2 linked regions of the Roseateles amylovorans genome follow. The protein of the gene in region 2 interacts with the protein of the main gene of each other region in a pairwise test. Links are inferred from orthologs where the notes say so. Each region holds a gene or a part of one and is shown on either strand. Other genes may lie near its edges.

Region 1 (7,620 bases), 2.1 Mb from region 2 along the record:
GCCTTCGCCGATTCGCCGACCAACCTGCTCTGGCGTCTGCAGAACGACATGACCGGCGGCAAGCCGCAGCAATCCAAGAAGGAAGAACCGGCCGCCGACGAAGCCAGCTTCACCTCCATCACCCTGGATGTGCAACCCGGCTGATCGCCACCGGCCCGCCCCCCTCGCATGACGATGTCCGCCCCGCCTCCTTCGCCGATCTCGTCGACGCCATCGACCTCGCGGTCGCCGTCCGCCGCCCTCAGTACGCCGATCGCTTCGATCTCGCGCTTGCGGGGCCAGGCCGGGGACGATGTCGAGGACCGCACGCTCTCGCTGCTGGAGCAACTGATCTCCCGTGCCTCGGTGACGCCGGATGACGCGGGTTGCCTGACGCTGATCGGCGACCGTCTGGCGGCCCTGGGCTTCGTGCTCGAGCGCATGGACAGCGGCCCGGAGAGCGCCCGGGTGCACAACCTGTGGGCGATTCGGCGCGGTCAATCGTCGGCCGCCCGCTGCCTGGTCTTTGCCGGTCACACCGATGTCGTGCCCACCGGGGACCTCGCCCGCTGGGCGAGTGATCCCTTCGTGCCGACCGTTCGCGACGGCCGTCTCTACGGCCGCGGCGCTGCGGATATGAAGACCTCGCTCGCCGCCATGGTGGTGGCGGTGGAAGACTTCGTGGCCGCCCATCCGTCGCATGCAGGCCAGGTGGCCTTCCTGCTGACCAGTGATGAGGAAGGCCCGGCCCGCGATGGCACTGTCGTGTGTGTCGAACGGCTGCGTCAGCGGGGCGAGCGGCTGGATTACTGCATCGTCGGCGAACCCACCTCGGTGGAACGGCTGGGCGATACGGTCAAGAACGGCCGTCGGGGCTCGTTGTCCGGACGGCTGCGGGTCATCGGGGTGCAAGGCCATGTGGCCTATCCGCATCTGGCGCGCAATCCGGTGCACCAGGCCGCACCGGCATTGGCCGAACTCGCCACCATGGTGTGGGACGCCGGCAATGCCTACTTCCCGCCGACCACCTTCCAGATCTCCAACGTGCAGGCCGGCACCGGCGCCGGCAACGTGATTCCGGGTGAGATGACGGTGGACTTCAACTTCCGCTTCTCCACCGAATCGACGCCCGACCAATTGCGCCAACGCGTCCACGCGCTGCTGGACGCACACGGGCTGGACTATGCGCTGGATTGGACCCTCTCCGGTGAGCCCTTCCTGACGCCGGTGGGCGAGCTGTCCGCGGCCCTCAGCGCCGCGATTGCCGAAGAGACGGGCGTGCAGACCGAGCTGTCGACCACCGGCGGCACCTCGGACGGGCGTTTCATTGCCAAGATCTGCCCCCAAGTGGTGGAATTCGGCCCGCTGAATGCGAGCATCCACAAAATCGACGAATACGTGCCGCTCGATCAGATCGCGCCGCTGACGCGCATCTACCGACGGACTCTGGAGAATCTGCTGCTGTGACGCTGCTGGAATTGATCGAGGCCCAGGCCGCCCGCCTCCATGAGGCGGGCGTTTCATTTGGGCATGGCACGACCAACGCCTTCGACGAGTCGGCCTGGCTGGTGATGTGGAAGCTGGGCGTGCCGCTGGATGCGCTCGACGCGCACGAGACGGACGTCATCGACGACGCCCGCTGCGCCGAGGTACAGGCGCTGGTGACGCAACGCATCGACAGCCGTCAGCCCGCCGCCTACCTGACCCGCGAAGCCTGGCTGCAGGGCGTGCCCTTTTATGTGGACGAGCGCGCCATCGTGCCGCGCAGCTTCATCGCCGAACTGATGGCCGATGCCACCATCGACGCATGGTTGTCCGACCAGACGACCCGGGTGCTGGACCTGTGCACCGGCAACGGCAGCCTGGCCGTGCTGGCGGCGATGGCCTGGCCCGAGGTGTCGGTGGATGCGATCGATCTGAGCGAGGACGCCCTGGCGGTGGCCCGCATCAATGTGGATCGCCATCAACTCGGCGACCGGATCCGGCTGCTGCAAGGCGACGGTCTGGCGCCCGCACAAGGTCCTTATGACCTGATCTTGTGCAATCCGCCGTATGTGAACAGCGCGTCGATGGCCGCCCTGCCCGCCGAGTACCGCGCCGAGCCCGAGCTCGCGCTGGCCGGCGGCGAGGACGGCATGGACTTCGTCCGCGCATTGCTGGCCCAGGCGCCGGCACAACTGACTGAACAAGGGGTATTGGTGCTGGAAATCGGCAATGAACGCGCATTCTTCGAAGCGGCCTTCCCGCAACTGGAGGCGGCCTGGTTGGAGACCTCCGCGGGCGATGATCAAGTGCTGCTGCTGACGCGCGACGCGCTGAAGGGGCTCGCATGATCACCTTGCGCGATGTGACGCTGCGCCGCGGCACCAAGATCGTCCTCAACGATGCCAGCGTCACGCTGCAGCCGGGCGAGAAGATCGGTCTGGTGGGGCGCAACGGGGCGGGGAAGTCCAGCCTCTTCGCCTTGCTGACCGATCGGCTGCAAAGCGACAAGGGCGAGGTCGACATTCCCCGCCAGTGGGCGGTGGGCGAAGTGGCTCAGCACATGCCGGAAACCGAGATGCCGGCGACCGACTTCGTGCTGGAAGGCGATGTCCGGCTCATGGCCGCGACCCGGGCCCTGGAAGAAGCGGATGCGTCCGGCGACGGCCATGCCATCGCCGAGGCGCATGCGATGCTGATGGATGCCGGCGTCTTCGACGCCCGCGCCCGTGCGCAGGCGCTGCTGATGGGCCTGGGATTCAAGGGCGCGCAGGTGGATGCGCCGGTGAACAGCTTCTCCGGCGGATGGCGCATGCGCCTGCAACTGGCGCGGGCGCTGATGTGTCCCGCCGACCTGATGCTGCTGGACGAGCCGACCAACCACTTGGACCTGGATGCGCTGGTCTGGCTGGAGGCCTGGCTGCAACGCTATGACGGCACGCTGCTGATCATCAGCCATGACCGCGAATTCCTGGATGCGATCACCAAGGTCACGCTGCACCTGGATGACGCCAAGCTCACCCGCTACGGCGGCAACTACACCACCTTCGAGATGATGCGCGCCGAGCGCATGGAGCAGCAGCAGGCCGCCTACGCCAAGCAGCAGGACAAGGTCGCCCATCTGCAGAAGTTCATCGACCGCTTCAAGGCCAAGGCCAGCAAGGCCAAGCAGGCACAGAGCCGGGTCAAGGCGCTGGAACGGATGGAAAAGCTGGCGCCGGTACTGGCTGCCTCGGATTTCAGCTTCGAATTCCGTGAGCCGCTGAACCTGCCCAACCCGATGCTGATGTTCGACGAGGTCTCGGTCGGCTACGACACCGACGAGGGCGAGAAGATCATCGTGCGCGGCATCGATCGTTCGGTGCTGGCCGGCCAGCGGTTCGGCATCCTGGGCGCCAATGGCCAGGGCAAGTCGACGCTGGTGAAAACCGTGGCGCGCATGCAGCGGGCCATGGGCGGCACGATCACCGAAGGCAAGGGCCTGTCGATCGGCTACTTCGCGCAGCAGGAAATGGATGTGCTGCGGCCCGACGAAGGCCCGCTGATGCACATGATCCGGCTGGCCAAGGAAGTCAGCCCCGGCGCGCGCGAGCAGGAGCTGCGCGACTTCCTGGGCCAGTTCCGCTTCGTCGGCGACATGGTCAACCAGGAAGTGGGCAGCTTGTCCGGTGGCGAAAAGGCCCGCCTGGTGCTGGCCATGCTGGTCTGGCAGCGCCCCAACCTGCTGCTGCTGGATGAACCGACCAACCATCTGGACCTGCAGACCCGCGAAGCGCTCTCGATGGCGCTGAACGAGTTCGAAGGCACGGTCATGCTGGTCAGCCACGATCGTGCCCTGCTGCGCGAGGTGTGCGACGAGTTCTGGCTGGTGGCGGGCGGCAAGGTCGCGCCGTTTGATGGCGATCTGGACGATTACCAGCGCTGGTTGCTGGACCAATCCAAGGAAGCCGCCAAGCTGGCGAAGGAACAGGCCAAGCAACAGGCGCGCCGGGATGCCGGCCTGCCGGTCGCCGCCCCGGCCCCGGTGGCGGCACCGGTGGCCGCGCCGACGCCCGCCGCCGCGCCGGCCAAGCGCGAAGACCGCAAGCTCAGCGGCCAGGCCCGTCAACGTCTGGCGGAGCAGACCCGTCCGCTGCGCAAGGAGATGGACCAGATCGACGCCAAGATGAAGGCCTGGGCCGACGAACGCGCGCGGCTGGAAGCGCAACTCGCCAGCGGCAGTGCCTCGCCGTCGCAGATCGTCGACGCCGGCAAGCGCCTGAAGGCGATCGCCGATGAGATCGAGACCGCCGAACTGCGCTGGCTCGAACTGAGTGAGCAGATCGACGCGATGCAAGCCGCCAGCTGAACGGCCTGCGGGCAGCGGTCCCGCGACTCATCGGCATCAAAGGAAAGCCCCGGCTCGCAAGAGTGCGGGGCTTTTTCTTTGTCACACGGATGAGTGAAGATTGGCAGAAGACGGACGCACCCGGGCCCGAAAGACCATTTCAGTTGTGTGCAATTCAATTGCGCGCTACATTTACACCCATGCCAAACAACAGCCCCACCCTCACCGCCGCGGACCGCGCCTCAGCGCCCGTCGAGTCGACGGATTGGCTGCTGCTGGATCAGCAACTGTGCTTCGCGCTCTATGCCACCTCGCTGGCGATGACCAAGCTCTACAAGCCGCTGCTGGGGCCGCTGGGCCTGACCTATCCGCAATATCTGGTGATGCTGGTGCTGTGGGAATCGGACGGTGTGGGCGTCTCGGAACTGGGGCAACGCCTGAACCTGGATTCCGGCACCCTGACCCCGCTGCTCAAGCGCTTGGAAAGCATCGCCTTGATCGCCCGGCGTCGGGACAGCAAGGATGAGCGACGCGTGGAGATCCATCTCACCGAGGCCGGCCGTGTCCTGCGGGCAAAGGCGGTCGGCATTCCCGAAGAACTGGCGTGCGCCAGCGCCTGCAGCCCTGACCAATTGCAGACGCTGACCCGGCAATTGCATGACTTACGCGGCCAGCTGCTCACGCATCTGGAACGCTCACCCGCCCCGGACTGAGGTCCGGATCGTTCACGCGTTCATCGCAACGCATCCGTTTATCCATCACCCACAAGGAGCGCCACATGGCCATCGAGAAAGCCCTCTACACCGCCACCGCCACTGCCACCGGCGGCCGCGCCGGCACCGCCCAATCGTCTGACGGTGCCCTGAAGGTCGACCTGTCGACGCCGAAGGAACTCGGTGGCGCCGGCGGTGCCGGCACCAATCCGGAACAGCTGTTCGCCGCCGGCTACTCGGCCTGCTTCATCGGCGCGATGAAGGCGGTGTCGGCTCGTCAGCAGATCAAGCTGCCGGCGGAAGTGTCGATCACCAGCGATGTCGCCATCGGCCCGCACGCCAACAAGGCCGGCGCATTCGGCATCGCCGTGGCGATGAAGATCTCCGTTCCGGGCATGGACCGCGCCGAGCTGGAAAAGCTGGTCGCGACCGCGCATGAAGTCTGCCCGTACTCGAACGCCACCCGCGGCAACATCGACGTCACGCTGACGGTGGTCTGAGGACCTTGAAGAAGCCGGGACTGCCCCGGCTTCGCGCTGCTCAGCCTTGCGCTTGAAGCAGCGTGAGCATCAGCTCAATGCGGGCCGCCCAGGGTGACAGGGCGGCCCCTTTTTCATGGGGCGCGCCGACGATGCGGCCCTGCGCACATCGCGTGGTTCGCCAGACCGGCACACCCGCCTCGCGCAGCGCCTGCAACGGCGCGTCCAAGGACTGGTGCCAGGTGCCGTTGCCTGTGCAGGCCAGCACCAGGCCTTGCAGACCGGCGCGGTGCCAAGCGGTCAACGCACGCGCATCGATGCCTGCATGACTGCCCAGGACTTCGACCCAGGGCCAGTCCTTGCCTTCATCCGGCAGCAGCGCGGTGCCCAGTGCGGTCCCGGCCGGCCAATCGCGAAACTGGCGCAGCGCGCCCTCCTCCACCACGGCCAGCGGTCCTGCGTCGGGCCCGGCGCCAAACGCATCCAGGCGATAGGTGTGCGTCTTGCGCAGCTCCAAGCCTGACCACACCTGGCCGGCGACCACCGCCACCACGCCTCGAACCCCATCCGTCCTGGCCACCGCGACCGCATCGAGCAGGTTCTGTGGGCCGTCGGCCTGAATAGCCGTGGCCGGCCGCATCGCCGCTGTCAGCACCACCGGCTTGCCGGGTGCCAGCACCCGCTGCAGCAGGTAGGCGGTCTCCTCCAGGGTGTCGGTGCCGTGGGTGATGACCACCCCTCGCACGTCGCTGCGCGCCAGATGCCGCTCGACACTGCGCGCCAGCCGGGCCCAGGTCGCGTGATCCATGTCCTTGCTGTCGAGCTGAGCCAATTGCTCGGCCTCGAGAGGCTGATCGGCCAGCGCCGGAATGGCAGCCACCAACGACTGCACCGAGAGCTGGCCGGCCTTGTAGCCGACGTTGTCCGTCGAACTCCCCGAGGCACCAGCGATGGTGCCCCCGGTCCCGATGATCACAATCTTTTGCGCGGCGCTTTGCAATTCAGCGTCTCCTGGATAAAAATACAGATCACTGGATGGATACTCAGGCCATCAGCGAACTTCCGGCTGCCTTGCCTACTGCCACCTGATGTCCCTGCCTCATGCAGATGCATCACTGCTTTGACCAGCGCTGCGGCACAGGTGACAGAGCAAAGGCATTTCCATCCATGACCCCTGACCACCAAAGGCTGCGCACGTGGATACACCCCCGAAACTCACCGCCCGCCAACAACAGATTTTCGACCTGGTCCGGCGCAGCATCGAGCGCACCGGCTCGCCACCCACTCGCGCGGAAATCGCGACCGAGCTGGGTTTTCGCTCCGCCAATGCCGCAGAGGAACACCTGCAAGCGCTGGCGCGAAAAGGCGTGATCGAATTGCTGGGCGGCACCGCACGCGGTATCCGCTTGCCCACACCGACGCTACGCGAAGTGAATCAAGCCCGCGAGCACCGCCAGTTTGCGTTGCCGATTCCCAACCTCGCGCAACTCACGCTGCCGCTGGTGGGTCGGGTCGCTGCCGGCTCGCCCATCCTCGCTGAGGAACATGTGGAGCAGCACTATAGCGTCGATCCCTCGGTCTTCTCCCGCACGCCGGACTTCCTGCTGCGGGTCAAAGGCATGAGCATGAAGGACATCGGCATCATGGATGGCGACCTGCTCGCAGTCCAGAAAACCAGCGAGGCGCGCAACGGCCAGGTGGTGGTGGCCCGTATTGGCGACGAAGTCACCGTGAAACGCTTCCAGCGGCATGCGGGCGGCATTCGTCTGCTGCCGGAGAATCCCGACTTCCAGCCCATCGACGTGCCGGCCGGCGATGAGAGCTTCGCCTTGGAAGGCCTGGCCGTCGGACTGATCCGGGCTGGATTCCATTGAGGCGAAACCGTCGACGCGAAACCGTCGACGCGTAATCGTCGACGCGTAACGGTCGGCGCGTAACGGTCGGCGCATAAAGGTCCATACCAAAAGGCCGACGGGTGACGGCGGACGCTTAAAGGTCGACGCTCAAAGTGCGGCTCAAGCCAATGCGGAGATGAAAGACGATGACGTCCAGTCCAGCAACGAGGGTCGCCCGCAGCAGCAGCAAAGCGGCATCGGCGGCAGAGTGCCGACACTTGCGCCAGATTCCCAACATCGGTCCT
Region 2 (8,018 bases):
TGCGAGTGGGGATCCAGCGTGAGGACGTCGTTCTGCGCCGCCCAGCGCAACGCCGCCGCCGAGGCGCCGCCCGCCGCGCCGAGGGCCAGCGCCGTGGCCAGGGCAACGCCCAGCCACGGGCGCGGTGCGCGAGGCATCGGGCGGGGCGTGCTGCGGTCCGATGGCGGTCGTGGTGATCGAGTGGATCCGGAACTGCAGGGACGGCGGAAAAGGCTGACCATGGGCATGACTCCTGGGGGCATTGGGGAAGCGCAGCCGCTCGGTTCGCGCCCTTGGGTTGGGATGGACCGGGCGTGGGTGAGGCCGCGCGTCCCTTGACGATGCAAGCGACGGGCCATGCTAGGGGACGCGCCGTGATTTCAGACTAGCGGTTGTCCGGAGGCGCGTGTCCCGAGTGGCGGGTTTACCGGGTAACGGGGTACCGGGGTAACAGGCTAACGGGGACGCAGATCCCTTTCCGGTTCACGGTTCCGTTCCCGTTCCCGTTCCCGTTCCCGTTCCCGTGCTCGTCATCGACGGCGGTGGGGTGTCGCGGTCGTGAGGGGCGGCCGGAGAGGGCGCAAGCGCGGCGATCGCCTCCAGGTCCGCATCGCAGCCGACGCCGGCGGCGATCATGCGCCGCGCCCAGCGCCGGACGAGGCGATTGAGCCACGCGTCCGGGCGGGCGCGTGGCCAGCCCAGATAGCGTGCGGGATGCACCAGCATGCCGCAGCGGTACTGTCGTGCCTCGGCCGACCACTGCAGCGCCCGACAGGCGCCGGTGCGACGGCCGCTGACGATCACCCCCACCGGGCACGGTTCTGCCAGGCAGCACAAGCCGCAGCCGTTGCACGGGGCACCCGGCGCGGGCTTGGGCGGTGCGTCCGGCTGCAGCCAGATCACGGTGGAAACGACACGGGCCATGCACCACTGTAGCGGTGCATGGCCCGTGGGGCTTGCGGGGATCCTGCCGCGGTCTTCAGGCGCCAGCGCTGGCACCGATGCGGGTCGCTGGCCGGGTCAGGTCTTGACGCCCAGCTCGCGCAGGCGCTCTTCCAGATACTCGTGCGCGGTGTAGCGGTCGGACAGCACCACGTCATTGCGGGGATGCAGGAACAGCGGCAGCGAGACGCGGCTCTTGGTGGCGCCGTCACCGGTCGGATTGACCACGCGGTGCTGGGTCGACGGGTAGTAGCCCTGCGAGGCTTCCTGCAGCATGTCGCCGATGTTGATGATCAGCATGCCGAAATCGCCGGGCACGTCGACCCAGGCGCCGTCCTTGTCCAGGACCTGCAGGCCGGGTTCGTTCGCCGCGGGGAGGATGGTCAGCAGGTTGATGTCGCCGTGGGCAGCGGCGCGCAGCGAGCCAGCGGGCTCCTGCCCGGTGAGCGGCGGATAGCGCAGCACCCGCAGCAGGGTCTGTTTGCTGTCCTTGATCATCTGCGAGAGCGGCTCGCGGTAGTTCTTCGCGATCTCCGCCGGGGTGTGCTGCTCCACCCAGGACAGCAGCTCCGCCGCCAGGTCGTTGGCGATGCGGTAGTACTGCATCGCATCGTCCTTCAACGACGCAGGAATACGGCCCCACGGATAGATGTGGAAGTATTCCTTGATGTCCTTCTGGGTATGGCCCTTGGCGGTTTCCGAGATCTCGGTGGAGAAGTAGCCGTCCTGCGTCTCCTTGGAGAACGCGAAGGCCTGCTTCTCGTCGCCGTTGAAGAAGGCCAGCCAGTCGGCGTAGATCTTCTCGACCAGGCTCTGCGGGAGGGGATGGTTCACCAGCACGCCGAAACCGGTCTCGTGCAGGGAACGGGTGAATTGCTCGGCCGCATCGGCGGCGCGGTAGTCGACAACTCGAACTTGCATGTGGGATCTCCTGTGTCCCCGCGGTCCGCCATTCAATCGCGGGGCGGAACCGCGCCGCGAAGTCTAGGCCATGCCCCCACGGATCGCAAACGTTTGGGACCGACTGCGGCACGCCACACGCAAAGGAAACGGCGGTAACACCGTGTCTCGTGCGGTTGCCGATGCGGGCGGTGGATGGGGTGTCGGCGCCCGCCCCGCAGCGCACGTTGTGGCTGTGCCTGACCGACTTTGCCTCTCTCACACATCGTGGGTACTGCGTAGACGGCGGGCGCGCACGCACCGGTGTGGTGACCTAGACTTTCCGTCGAAAAGTGGACGCCCGCGCCACAGCGCTGGATCAGGCAAGGTGCTACAGTCCCGCGCTGTGACTAGAGGTCCTTCCCGTCCCCTTTTCTGGCAACAGACAAGGCGGGTCGCAATCCGCCAACCGGTCAAGCCGTGTCGCGGAAGGTTTACTAACCAGCCGATAGCCCTGGAAGCCGGGGCAAGAGGTGAGCGAAGATGATGCAGCAATACAGGTCGAACTCCTACCTGTTCGGGGGCAATGCCCCTTACGTCGAGGAAATGTACGAACAGTACCTCGACAACCCGGGCGCCGTGCCAGACAACTGGCGTGCCTATTTCGATGCCCTGCAGCACGTGCCTGCAGTGGACGGCAGCGACAAGCGGGATGTTCCGCATGCGCCGGTCATCGAGTCCTTCGCCCAGCGCGCCAAGGCCAATGCCCTGAACACCAAGGTGTCCAGCGCGGAACTGGAAGTCGCGGGCAAGCAGGTCCATGTGCAGTCGCTGATCGCGGCCTACCGTTCACTCGGCTCCCGCTGGGCCGACCTGGACCCGCTCAAGCGCACCGAGCGCCCCAAGATTCCCGAGCTGGAGCCCTCGTCCTACGGTCTGACCGAGGCCGACATGGACATCAGCTTCAGCGCGACCAACACCTACTTCACCAAGGCCGAGCGCATGACCCTGCGCGAGATCGTGCAGGCCCTGCGTGAAACCTATTGCGGCTCCGTCGGTGCAGAGTTCATGCACATCACCGAGCCCACCGAGAAGCGCTGGTGGCAGGAGCGCCTGGAGGCGATCCGCAGCAAGGCCGCCTACTCGGCCGAGAAGAAGAAGCACATTCTCGACCGCCTGACCGCGGCCGAAGGCCTGGAACGCTATCTGCACACGAAGTACGTCGGCCAGAAGCGGTTCTCGCTGGAAGGCGGCGAAAGCTTCATCGCCTCGATGGACGAGCTGGTGCAGAGCGCCGGTGCCAAGGGCGTGCAGGAAATCGTGATCGGCATGGCCCACCGCGGCCGTCTGAACGTGCTGGTCAACACCCTGGGCAAGATGCCCAAGGACCTGTTCGCCGAGTTCGAGCACAAGGCCCCCGAGGACCTGCCCGCCGGTGACGTCAAGTACCACCAGGGTTTCTCCAGCGATGTGACCAGCCCTGGCGGCCCGGTTCACCTGAGCCTGGCGTTCAACCCGTCCCACCTGGAAATCGTCAACCCGGTCGTCGAAGGCTCGGTCAAGGCACGGATGGACCGTCGCGGCGACAAGTCCGGCGACCAGGTCCTGCCGGTGCTGGTGCACGGTGATGCGGCCTTCGCCGGCCAGGGCGTCGTGATGGAAACCCTGGCACTGGCCCAGACCCGCGGTTACTACACCGGCGGCACGGTCCACATCGTCATCAACAACCAGATCGGCTTCACCACCAGCGACCCGCGCGACACCCGCTCGACGCTGTACTGCTCCGACGTCGTCAAGATGATCGAGGCGCCGGTGCTGCACGTGAATGGCGACGATCCGGAAGCCGTGGTGCTGTGCACCCAGCTGGCGCTGGAATACCGCCAGCAGTTCAAGAAGGATGTCGTGGTCGACATCGTCTGCTTCCGCAAGCTGGGCCACAACGAGCAGGACACCCCCGCGCTCACCCAGCCGCTGATGTACAAGACCATCGCCCAGCATCCCGGCACCCGCAAGCTGTACGGCGAGAAGCTGGTGGCCCAGGGCGTGCTGGACGCCGAAGGTCCGGACGGCATGGTCAAGGCCTTCCGCGCCGCGATGGACGAAGGCCGTCACACCGTCGATCCGGTGCTGACCAACTACAAGAGCAAGTACGCCACCGACTGGAGCCCGTTCCTGGGCAAGAAGTGGACCGACAGCTGCGACACCGCGCTGCCGAGCGCCGAGTGGAAGCGCATCTCGGAAAAGATCACCACGCTGCCGGTGGGCTTCAAGGCCCACTCGCTGGTCGAGAAGGTGATCGCCGACCGCGCCGCCATGGGTCGCGGCGAGATCAATGTGGACTGGGGCATGGGCGAGCACATGGCCTTCGCCTCGCTGGTGGCGTCGGGTTATCCGATCCGCCTGTCCGGTGAAGACTGCGGCCGTGGCACCTTCACCCACCGCCATGCGGTGCTGCACGACCAGAACCGCGAGCGCTTCGACGAAGGCATCTACATTCCGCTGCAGAACGTGGCCGAAGGTCAGGCGCCGTTCGTGGTGATCGACTCGATCCTGTCGGAAGAAGCGGTGCTGGGCTTCGAGTACGGCTATGCCGCCGCCGAACCCAACACGCTGACCATCTGGGAAGCCCAGTTCGGCGACTTCGCCAACGGCGCCCAAGTGGTGATCGACCAGTTCATCGCCTCGGGTGAAGTGAAGTGGGGCCGTGCCAACGGCCTGACCCTGATGCTGCCGCACGGCTATGAAGGCCAGGGCCCCGAGCACAGCTCGGCTCGCCTGGAGCGCTTCATGCAGCTGGCTGCGGACAACAACATGCAGATCGTGCAGCCGACCACGGCTTCGCAGATCTTCCACCTGCTGCGTCGTCAGATGCTGCGCATGTTCCGCAAGCCGCTGGTCATCATGACCCCGAAGTCGCTGCTGCGTGCCAAGGATGCGACCTCGCCGGTGAGCGAATTCACCAAGGGCGAGTTCCGTACCGTGATCCCGGAACTGGGCACCGATTTCGACAACGCCAAGGTCAAGCGCATCGTGGCCTGCTCGGGCAAGGTGTACTACGACCTGGTGAAGGCCCGTGGCGACAAGAAGGACGTGGCCATCATCCGCGTCGAGCAGCTGTATCCGTTCCCGCACAAGGCCTTCGCCGCCGAGGTCAAGAAGTACCCGAACGCGACCGAGATCGTCTGGTGCCAGGACGAGCCGCAGAACCAGGGCGCCTGGTTCTTCGTGCAGCACTACATCCACGAAAACATGGTGGACGGTCAGAAGCTGGGTTATGCAGGCCGTCCGGCTTCCGCATCGCCGGCCGTCGGTTATGCCCACCTGCACCAGGAGCAGCTCAAGGCGCTGCTGGATCAGGCCTTCGGCAAGCTGAAGGGCTTCGTGCTGACGAAGTGAGTTATTGCGGACGCCAGGCGCCGCAATGACAACCGCGCCGGACGGTGATCCCGTCCGGTGCGGTCAGGCGCAAGGCTCCGGTTTACTGAAAACCGAGAGAAAAACATCATGGCAATCGTTGAAGTCAAAGTTCCCCAACTGTCGGAGTCGGTCGCGGAAGCCACCCTGCTGACCTGGAAGAAGCAGCCCGGCGACGCCGTGGCGATCGATGAAATCCTGATCGAGATCGAGACCGACAAGGTCGTGCTGGAAGTGCCGGCACCGTCCGCCGGCGTGATCACCGAGCTGACCGTGGCCAACGGCGGCACCGTGACCTCCGACCAGGTCATCGCCAAGATTGACAGCGAAGCCAAGGCCGGCGCCGCCGCCCCGGTCGCCGCCGCACCCGCACCGGCTGCTGCCGCGCCGGCTGCCGCTGCCGCGTCGTCGGACAGCACCAGCAAGGCGGGCGTCGCCATGCCGGCCGCTGCCAAGCTGATGGCCGACAACAACCTGGCCGCCGGCACCGTGTCCGGCACCGGCAAGGATGGTCGTGTCACCAAGGGTGATGTGCTGGGTGCGATCGAAGGCGGCGCCAAGCCGGCCGTCGTGACCGCACCGGTCGCCGCGCCCACCGCCCCGGCCGCCAAGCCGCTGCCCGCCGTGGCCGCGCCGACCGCCGCCAACCTGGGCGATCGCCCGGAACAGCGCGTGCCGATGAGCCGCCTGCGCGCCCGCATCGCCGAGCGCCTGCTGCAATCGCAGTCGACCAACGCCATCCTGACCACCTTCAATGAAGTGAACATGGCGCCGGTGATGGACCTGCGCAAGAAGTTCCAGGACAGCTTCACCAAGGAGCACGGTACCAAGCTGGGCTTCATGAGCTTCTTCGTCAAGGCGGCGGTGCATGCGCTGAAGAAGTACCCGGTGCTGAATGCGTCGGTGGACGGCAACGACATCGTCTACCACGGCTATTTCGACATCGGTATTGCCGTCGGCTCGCCGCGCGGCCTGGTGGTGCCCATCCTGCGCAATGCGGACCAGATGAGCTTCGCCGACATCGAGAAGAAGATCGCCGAGTTCGGCAAGAAGGCGCAGGAAGGCAAGCTGGGCATCGAAGAGATGACCGGCGGCACCTTCTCGATCTCCAACGGCGGCACCTTCGGCTCGATGCTGTCCACGCCCATCATCAACCCGCCGCAATCCGCGATCCTGGGCGTGCACGCCACCAAGGACCGCGCGGTGGTGGAGAACGGCCAGATCGTGATCCGTCCGATCAACTACCTGGCCATGTCCTACGACCACCGCATCATCGACGGCCGTGAAGCCGTGCTGGGCCTGGTGGCGATGAAGGATGCGCTGGAAGATCCGGCCCGTCTGCTGTTCGACATCTGAGCATGTCCACGGCGCGACCGCCTCGCGTCGTGGCCGCGGAGGCCACTCATTCCCCGCGCGGACTGTCCGCGCCTGGAAGGGGTGACCGCCGCGCCTGTTGAGGCGGTCGCTCGCGACGCCCCGGCACTTCGGGGTCTGCGAACAAGGAATCAAATTCATGAGCAAGCAATTCGACGTCGTCGTCATCGGCGGCGGTCCTGGTGGCTACATCGCCGCCATCCGCGCAGCGCAGCTGGGTTTCAACACCGCCTGCATCGACGAGTGGAAGAACGACAAGGGCGGCCCCGCGCCCGGCGGCACCTGCACCAACGTCGGCTGCATCCCGTCCAAGGCCCTGCTGCAATCCAGCGAGCACTTCGAGCACGCGGGTCACGGCTTCGCCGACCATGGCATCTCGATGAACGACCTGAAGATCGACATCGCCAAGATGATCGGTCGCAAGGACGCGGTCGTGAAGCAGAACAACGACGGCATCCTTTACCTGTTCAAGAAGAACAAGGTCACCTTCTTCCACGGTCGCGGCGCGTTCGCGGCGGCCAAGGATGGTGGCTATGAGATCGCTGTGACCGGCGCTGCTGCCGAAACGCTGCAGGCCAAGCACGTGATCATCGCCACCGGCTCCAACGCCCGCCAGCTGCCGGGCGCACCGTTCGACGAGGTCAACATCCTGTCCAACGACGGTGCCCTGCGCATTCCCGCCGTGCCGAAGAAGCTGGGCGTGATCGGCTCCGGCGTGATCGGCCTGGAAATGGGCTCGGTGTGGCGTCGCCTGGGTGCGGAAGTCACCATCCTGGAAGCGCTGCCGGCATTCCTGGGCGCCGCGGATGAATCCGTCGCCAAGGAAGCCGCCAAGGTCTTCAAGAAGCAGGGCCTGAACATCGAGCTGGGTGTGAAGATCTCGGCGGTCGAGAACGGCAAGGACGGCGTGTCGGTGAAGTACACCGATGCCAAGGGGGCCGAGCAGACGCTGGCGGTCGACAAGCTGATCATCTCGATCGGCCGTGTCGCCAACACCATCGGCCTGAATCCGGAAGCGGTCGGTCTGAAGCTGGACGAGCGCGGCGCGATCGTCGTGGACGGCGACTGCAAGACCAACCTGCCGAACGTCTGGGCGATCGGTGATGTGGTGCGCGGCCCGATGCTGGCCCACAAGGCGGAAGAAGAAGGCGTGGCCGTGGCCGAGCGCATTGCCGGCCAGCATGGACATGTCAACTTCAACACCATCCCCTGGGTGATCTACACCAGCCCGGAGATTGCCTGGGTCGGTCGCACCGAGCAGCAGTTGAAGGCGGATGGCGTGGCCTATAAGGCGGGCCAGTTCCCGTTCCTGGCCAATGGCCGTGCCCGCGCCCTGGGTGACACCACCGGCTTCGTCAAGTTCCTGGCCGATGCCAAGACCGACGAGATCCTGGGTGTTCACATCATCGGCCCGATGGCCTCGGAGCTGA

The links.
Region 1: the proteins of N4261_RS18930 (region 2) and N4261_RS10405 interact in binary tests that used the Escherichia coli proteins (3 or more experiments, as listed by UniProt). The link is inferred for Roseateles amylovorans from one-to-one orthologs.

Annotation. Positions count from the first base shown.
Region 1 is NZ_CP104562.2:2,439,936-2,447,555, reverse strand. The notes cover bases 1,810-4,808. They hold N4261_RS10405 (ABC-F family ATP-binding cassette domain-containing protein), read left to right. Parts: upstream 1,810-2,308; coding sequence 2,309-4,309; downstream 4,310-4,808. Other genes in these bases: N4261_RS10400 (MarR family winged helix-turn-helix transcriptional regulator), read left to right, coding at 4,489-4,808; prmB (50S ribosomal protein L3 N(5)-glutamine methyltransferase), read left to right, coding at 1,810-2,312. Also shown: N4261_RS10420 (PilT/PilU family type 4a pilus ATPase), read left to right, coding at 1-144; dapE (succinyl-diaminopimelate desuccinylase), read left to right, coding at 175-1,446; more of prmB, read left to right, coding at 1,443-1,809; more of N4261_RS10400, read left to right, coding at 4,809-5,001; N4261_RS10395 (organic hydroperoxide resistance protein), read left to right, coding at 5,067-5,501; N4261_RS10390 (asparaginase), read right to left, coding at 5,542-6,480; transcriptional repressor LexA, read left to right, coding at 6,677-7,354; N4261_RS10380 (helix-hairpin-helix domain-containing protein), read left to right, coding at 7,522-7,620. UniProt on the Escherichia coli protein: Genetic data indicate it may be involved in ribosome assembly or function.
Region 2 is NZ_CP104562.2:4,565,788-4,573,805, reverse strand. The notes cover bases 2,000-5,396. They hold N4261_RS18930 (2-oxoglutarate dehydrogenase E1 component), read left to right. Parts: upstream 2,000-2,343; coding sequence 2,344-5,196; downstream 5,197-5,396. Other genes in these bases: odhB (2-oxoglutarate dehydrogenase complex dihydrolipoyllysine-residue succinyltransferase), read left to right, coding at 5,305-5,396. Also shown: N4261_RS18945 (ABC transporter substrate-binding protein), read right to left, coding at 1-137; N4261_RS18940 (hypothetical protein), read right to left, coding at 463-903; N4261_RS18935 (isopenicillin N synthase family dioxygenase), read right to left, coding at 1,000-1,842; more of odhB, read left to right, coding at 5,397-6,570; lpdA (dihydrolipoyl dehydrogenase), read left to right, coding at 6,728-8,018. UniProt on the Escherichia coli protein: E1 component of the 2-oxoglutarate dehydrogenase (OGDH) complex which catalyzes the decarboxylation of 2-oxoglutarate, the first step in the conversion of 2-oxoglutarate to succinyl-CoA and CO(2).